One region of the Micromonospora sp. NPDC005161 genome, then DNA from elsewhere that is predicted to be linked to it. Evidence: riboswitches for the same ligand, from Rfam matches in the RefSeq annotation. Region 1 holds a riboswitch; the other holds the start of a gene.
What was found. A riboswitch is a leader RNA that binds a small molecule or an ion and turns the genes downstream of it on or off. The one in region 1 is predicted to bind S-adenosylmethionine.
Positions count from the first base shown of each region.

Region 2: another riboswitch for S-adenosylmethionine. It lies ahead of ACWD5O_RS04515 (ABC transporter substrate-binding protein); the one in region 1 lies ahead of thrC (threonine synthase).

Region 1 is NZ_JBSFYQ010000004.1:48,125-51,528, forward strand. Features, by position in the region: gene ACWD5O_RS05465 (DUF4232 domain-containing protein) at 1-488, opposite strand, end outside; gene ACWD5O_RS05470 (ArsR/SmtB family transcription factor) at 559-864, opposite strand; gene ACWD5O_RS05475 (DMT family transporter) at 956-1,924, shown strand; SAM riboswitch class I at 2,048-2,183, shown strand; gene thrC (threonine synthase) at 2,194-3,404, shown strand, end outside.
Region 2 is NZ_JBSFYQ010000003.1:155,533-158,936, reverse strand. Features, by position in the region: gene ACWD5O_RS04520 (amino acid transporter) at 1-1,837, shown strand, start outside; SAM riboswitch class IV at 1,924-2,035, shown strand; gene ACWD5O_RS04515 (ABC transporter substrate-binding protein) at 2,304-3,176, shown strand; gene ACWD5O_RS04510 (amino acid ABC transporter permease) at 3,220-3,404, shown strand, end outside.

The sequences.
Region 1 (3,404 bases):
GTGGCCACCACCTTCGAATCGGTGACCAGGTTGCGCCAGAGCACCGCGGCGGTGGCCCGTTCCCCGGTCTGCAGGGTGACCTCCCGGGGCGGCTGGTCGAAGCCCGACGTGATCCCCTTCGCCCCGGGCAGCACGCGCAGGATGATCAGCTTGCGGTCCTCGTCCAGTACCCGCGGCGCCGGGTATCCCTTGATCCGGTAGGGGCGGTCGCCGCAGTTGACCAGCTCCAGGCCGAGGGCGCGCAGCCCCATGGCGGCGTCCGACCCGGTCGACCGGATCCGGACACCGGACTCCGGGCAACCGGCCAGCGGGTCGACGCTCGCCGTCGGGCTGGGCGCGCCCGGCCGGCCGTTCGTGACCGCCGGCGGCGGGCTCGGGCCGTCCCCGGCCTGGCCGCGATGGTCGGCGGGGGCGCAGGCGCCGAGCGCGAGCACCATGACGACCGCCGCGCTGGTCCGTCGCGCTGTCGCAGCGTCGTGGAAGATCATTCACCGATCCTTGCCCATGTGGGCTTCCCACCGCCGCCCGGCCCCTCGCTATCGGCAGCTCTCGCGGACGTCAGCCTCGGTTGGACTGGGTGAGGACCGCGTCCAGTAGGCCGGGGTAGAGGCGGTCCAGTTCGTCGCGGCGGAGGCGGACGTAGCGGCTGGTGCCGGCGGCGCGGGTGCGGGTCAGGCCGGCCTCGCGCAGCACCTTCAGGTGGTGACTGCGGGTCGCCTTGGAGACGCCGATCTCGAACGTGCCACAGGCGCGCTCGCCGCCCTCGGCGAGCGCCCGCACGATCTGTAGCCGCACGTCGTCGGCGAGTGCGGCCAGCACGGCGGTGACCGGTACGGCGGCCAGGTCGGGTTCGTGCGGCTCCATGTGACCAGTGTAACCGTTGTTCGACAATCGTCGAACATCTCCCTAGGGTCGGTGTCGTTGGTTCGAAAGTACTCGAACATTGGAGCTGACGATGCGATCCCGCGCCGCCGCCTACCCGTTACTCGCCGTGCTCAGTTGGGGAGTGATGTTCCCGATCCTGGCCAGTGCGCTGACCTGGGTCGATCCGCTCAACCTGACCACCGCCCGCTACCTGCTGGCCACTGTCATCCTGGTCGGCATCCTGCTGCTCCGCGAGGGCGCCGGCGCGCTGCGGCTCGGCGGCCGGGCGGTCGAGGTGGCGGTGCTCGGCGCGGTCGGCTTCGCCGGCTTCAACGTGCTCACCAACCTGGCGCTCGAACACGCCGCACCGCAGCAGGTCGCCCTCTTCGTGGCGACCACCCCGGTCATCACCCAGCTGGTCCGCTGGGTCCGCGACGGCGTACGCCCGAAGCCGCTCCTGCTGGCCCTCTCCCTGGTGGCGCTTCTCGGCGTCGGCCTGGTGATCACGCGCGGGAGCCTGGCCGGGCTCGGTCAGTTCGGCCTCGGCGGTCTGATGATGATCGGCGCGGTGTTCGGCTGGGCCATCTACACCCACGGCGCCAGCCGGTTCGGCGGCTGGTCGCCGCTGCGGTACACCACCCTCACCGCGCTCGCCGGCACGGCCGCCATGCTCGCCGCGAGCGTGCTCGCCGACGGCATCGGCTGGCAGCACGCGCCGGGAGCCGCCGACCTGGTGGCGGTCGCGCCGCAGTTGGCGTACGCCGTGATCGTGGGCGCCGTGGTCGCGGTGCTGGCCTGGAACACCGGCGTGCAGCGGCTCGGCACCGCCAACGCCGCGCTCTTCATGAACCTGGTCCCGGTGACCACCTTCGCAGTGCAGATCGCCCGCGGCTACCGGCCCGAGCCGGTCGAGCTTGTCGGGGCCGCGATCACCATCGCCGCCCTGGTCGCCGCCAACGTGGCGACCCGCGCCCGCACCGCCGCGGTGCCCGCGGACCAGGCGACCGCCGTCGTCGACCGGACGGCGGTCGTCGACCCGGTCGCGGTGGTGGCCCGCTAACCGGCCGGCCGAGTCAGATCGACGGCGCAGGTCGTCCCGGCCGCCGCCGGCCGATCGCTCACCTGGCGGGACGCCGGGAGCCTCCCGTCGCCGCATTGCCTAGACTCGGCGGCACAACTGAATACCTCATCCAGAGGGGCTGAGGGATACGGCCCGACGACGCCCCGGCAACCACCCCGCGCGCTCACCGCTGAGCGCCCCGCGGGGCAGGTGCCAATTCCGTCCCCGCCGCACCGTGCGATGCGGGGAAAGATGAGAGGACCCTCGACATGACGTCGACGCTCGCCGCCTCCGGCATCGACACCTCCGCCAGCCCCGCCCGCGCCCTGGTCTGCCGCGCCTGTTCGGCCCGCTACCCGCTCGCCGCCCAGCACGCCTGCTACGAGTGTTTCGGCCCGCTGGAGGTCGACTACGACGCCACAGCCCTGGCCACGGTCACCCGTGAGCGGATCGAGGCCGGCCCGGACAACATCTGGCGGTACGCCGCGCTGCTGCCCGCCGGTCAGGACCCGTCCACCCGCGTCACCCTGAACCCGGGGCTCACCCCGCTGGTAGCGGCCCCGCACCTCGCCGCCGAACTGGGCATCACCGCGCCGCTCTGGGTCAAGGACGACAGCGCCAACCCGACCCACTCGTTCAAGGACCGGGTCGTATCGGTGGCGCTCACCGCCGCCCGGGCGCTCGGCTTCACCCGGTTCGCCTGCGCCTCCACCGGTAACCTGGCCAACTCGGTGGCCGCGCACGCCGCCCGCGCCGGGGTGCCCTCGGTGGTCTTCATCCCGAGCGACCTGGAGCAGGGCAAGGTCATCACCACCGCGGTCTACGGCGGTGACCTGGTCGCCATCGACGGCTCGTACGACGATGTGAACCGGCTCTGCGGCGAGCTGGTGGAGACCGACGAGTTCGAGGACACCGCGTTCGTCAACGTCAACGTCCGGCCGTACTACGCCGAGGGCTCCAAGACACTCGGGTACGAGGTGGCCGAGCAGCTCGGTTGGCGGATCCCGGCCCAGGTGGTCATCCCGATGGCCAGCGGCGAGCTGCTCACCAAGATTGACAAGGCGTTCTCCGAGCTGGTCGAGATCGGTCTGGTCGAGGCGCCGGCCGGCGGCTGGAAGGTCTTCGGCGCCCAGTCCGCCGGCTGCAACCCGATCGCCACCGCCCTGCACGCCGACACCGACACGATCACCCCGGTCAAGCCCACCGGCATCGCCAAGTCGCTCAACATCGGCGACCCGGCCGCCGGCCTCTACGCCCTGGAGGCGGTCCGCCGCACGGACGGCTGGATGGAGTACGCCGACGACGACGAGATCCGCGCCGGCATCCGACAGTTGGCACGTACCACCGGGGTCTTCGCCGAGACCGCGGGCGGGGTCACCGTGGCGGTGCTGCGCAAGCTGGTCGAGTCCGGCCGGCTCGACCCCACGGCGGAGACGGTCGTGTTCAACACCGGCGAGGGCCTGAAGACCATCGACGCGGT
Region 2 (3,404 bases), on a different contig from region 1:
TCGCCACCACTCGTGGTGGAAGGTGATGTGCCTGACCGGCGTCGACTACTTCTCGACGCTCGGCTACCAACCGGGCATCGCCGCGCTGGCCGCCGGCGCGCTCTCCCCGGTGGCGACCCTGGTGCTGGTGCTGGTGACCCTGCTGGGTGCGCTGCCGGTCTACCGGCGGGTGGCGGTGGAGAGCCCGCACGGCGAGGGCTCCATCGCGATGCTGGTACGCCTGCTGAGCTACTGGCCGGGCAAGCTGTTCGTGCTGGTGCTGCTCGGTTTCGCGGCCACCGACTTCATCATCACCATCACCCTCTCGGCGGCCGACGCGACCGCGCACATCGACGAGAACCCGTTCTGGCCCAGCGCGCTCAGGGGACACGAGGTCCTGGTCACGCTGCTGCTGGTGGCGCTGCTCGGCGCGGTGTTCCTCAAGGGGTTCGGTGAGGCCATCGGGATCGCCGTCGTCCTGGTCGCGGTCTACCTGGCACTGAACGCGGTGGTGATCGCCGACGGTCTGTGGCGGGTGGTGACGCACCCGAGCGCGGTCGCGGACTGGACCAGCGCGCTGACCACCAGCCACGGGGATCCCCTGCTGGTGATCGGGTTCTCGCTGCTGGTGTTCCCGAAGTTGGCGCTGGGCCTGTCCGGCTTCGAGACCGGGGTGGCGGTCATGCCGCACATCCGCGGGGACCGGCGGGACTCGGAGGACCGCCCGCTGGGCCGCATCCGCGGCGCCCGCCGGCTGCTCACCACCGCGGCCGCGATCATGAGTGTCTTCCTGATCACCAGCAGCGTGACCACCGCCGTCCTGATCCCGCCCGAGGCGTTCCAGCCGGGCGGGCCGGCGAACGGCCGGGCGCTGTCCTACCTGGCGCACGAGAACCTCGGTGAGGTGTTCGGCACGGTCTACGACCTGTCCACCATCGGCATCCTCTGGTTCGCGGGGGCCTCGGCGATGGCCGGGCTGCTCAACCTCGTACCCCGCTACCTGCCCCGCTACGGCATGGCGCCGACCTGGGCCCGGGCCGTACGGCCACTGGTGCTGGTCTTCACCGCGGTGGCGTTTCTGATCACGGTCGCCTTCGGGGCGAGCGTGGACGCGCAGGGCGGCGCGTACGCCACCGGGGTCTTGGTGTTGATCACCTCGGCGGCGACGGCGGTGACCCTCGCGGCGCGGCGGCGGCGCCAGCGTGGCCGGACGGTCGCGTTCGGGATCATCGCGATCGCCTTCGTCTACACCACCGCGGCGAACGTGGTGGAACGTCCCGACGGCGTGAAGATCGCGTCCTGCTTCATCGGCGGGATGATCGTGGTGTCGCTGCTGTCCCGGTTGTTCCGCGCCTTCGAGTTGCGGGTCGACCGGGTGGAGCTGGACGCCGAGGCCACCCGGTTGATCGACGAGTGCAGCGGGCGCCGCGTCCGCCTCATCGCGCACGAGCCGGCCACCCGGGACCGTGCGGAGTACCGCGACAAGCTCGCCCAGATCGTGGCGGACAACGACTTCCCGGCCGACAGCGCGGTGATCTTCGTCGAGGTGACGGTGACCGACCCGTCGGACTTCGAGACCGAGCTGCTGATCCGTGGCAGCGTGGAGCACGACCGGTACCCGGTGCTGAGCCTCGCCAGTTCCGCGGTGCCCAGCGCGGTGGCCGCCCTGCTGCTGGATATCCGCGACCGGGCGGGGCGGTGCCCGCACATCTACTTCGAGTGGACCGAGGGCAACCCGGGCGGCAACTTGCTGCGCTACCTGGCGTTCGGCCACGGCGAGATCGCCCCGGTCACCCGGGAGATCCTGCGCCGCCAGGAACCCGACCCGCGCCGCCGTCCGCACGTGCACGCCAGCTGACCTGCCGACCGGACGCCAGTCGCGGACGGTGAGCGTGGTCATAACGACTGGACGATCCGCCTCCCCGGGCTGCTAGCCTCGGCGCAGGTCATGAGCGCCAGCGCGAAGCCCCGGCTCGCTGGCCGGCAACCCTCCTCCGCGGTGGGGTGCCCCGGGTGAAGACCAGGCACCGGCACGACGTCGGTGCAAGCGTGGCCTGGCACCCAGGTCAGCACAGACCCGGGAGAGCCATGCGCATCCTCAGCACCACACCATCAGCCGACGCCGCGGATTCCCGCACCGGCTGGCCGACACCGGCACTGACCCGCAGGCGGCACGTGGACCTGATGCGGGTGTGCAGCGCCGCCTGTCGCGGCCGCGCGTACTAGCGCACCCCTTCCCGAACCCATCCCAGCGGTACGCCCACCGGGCGCACCGTCGGCGGCGCACATCTGCGTCCGCCGCTGCGCAAACTTCGGAGACACCTGTGCGATTCCTTCCTGCCCTGACCCGCGCCGCGGCCCTCGGCGCGGCCACGATCCTGGCCGCCACCGCGCTCACCGCGTGCGGCGACGACACCTCGTCCGACGCCGCCGCCAACCCGTACGGTCTGGCGCAGCCGGGCGTGCTGCGCGCCGGCACGCTGACCGACGCGCCACCGAACGTGTACCTCAAGGACGGCAAGTTCACCGGCTTCGACAACGACCTGCTGACCGCGGTGGCCAGCAAGCTCGGCCTGAAGGTGGAGTTCGTCGGCACCGACTTCTCCGCGCTGCTCTCCCAGGTCAACAACCACAAGTTCGACGTCGGCAGCTCCTCGATCACCATCACCGAGGCGCGCAAGAAGACGGTCGACTTCGGCAACGGCTACGACTTCGGCTACTTCGGCCTGGACGTGCCGGCCGGCTCGCCGATCACCGGCTTCGACCAGCTCGCCGGCAAGCGGGTCGTGGTGGTGCAGGGCACCGTCCAGGACGACTACGCCACCGGCGAGCAGCTCAACCCGGTCCGGGTGCCGGACTACAACGGCGCGATCAACCAGCTCAAGGCGGGCACCGCCGACGCGTGGATCGCCCCGGCCGAGATCGGCGAGACGTCGGCGGCCGACAGCAACGGCAAGATCACTGTGGCGGCCAAGCAGCTCAGCCCGGCACCGACCGCGTACGCCGTCGCCAAGGGCGGCGACAAACTGCGGGAGGCGCTGAACAAGGGCCTCGACGAGGTGATCGCGGACGGCACCTGGAGCCGGTTGCAGGCGCAGTACTACCCGGGTCGGCCCGTACCGGCGGACTTCCGCCCGGGCAACGGAACGGTGACCGTGCCGGCCGCACCGTCGGCGTCGGCGTCGGCCGCGTCCTGAGACACCCGGTGACGAGCGAGCGGGGCGGTAGGAGAGGCGACCAATGGATCCGTTGAGCACCCTGTGGGAGACCTTCTTCGACTGGGACGCGATGCGCGAGGCGCTGCCCGAGATGCTGACCGTCGGGTTGCCCAACACGCTGATCCTGGCGGTCTCCGCCGCCCTGCTCGGCTCGGTGCTGGGCCTGCTGCTGGCCGTCGCCGGCATCTCCCGCAGCCCATGGCTGCG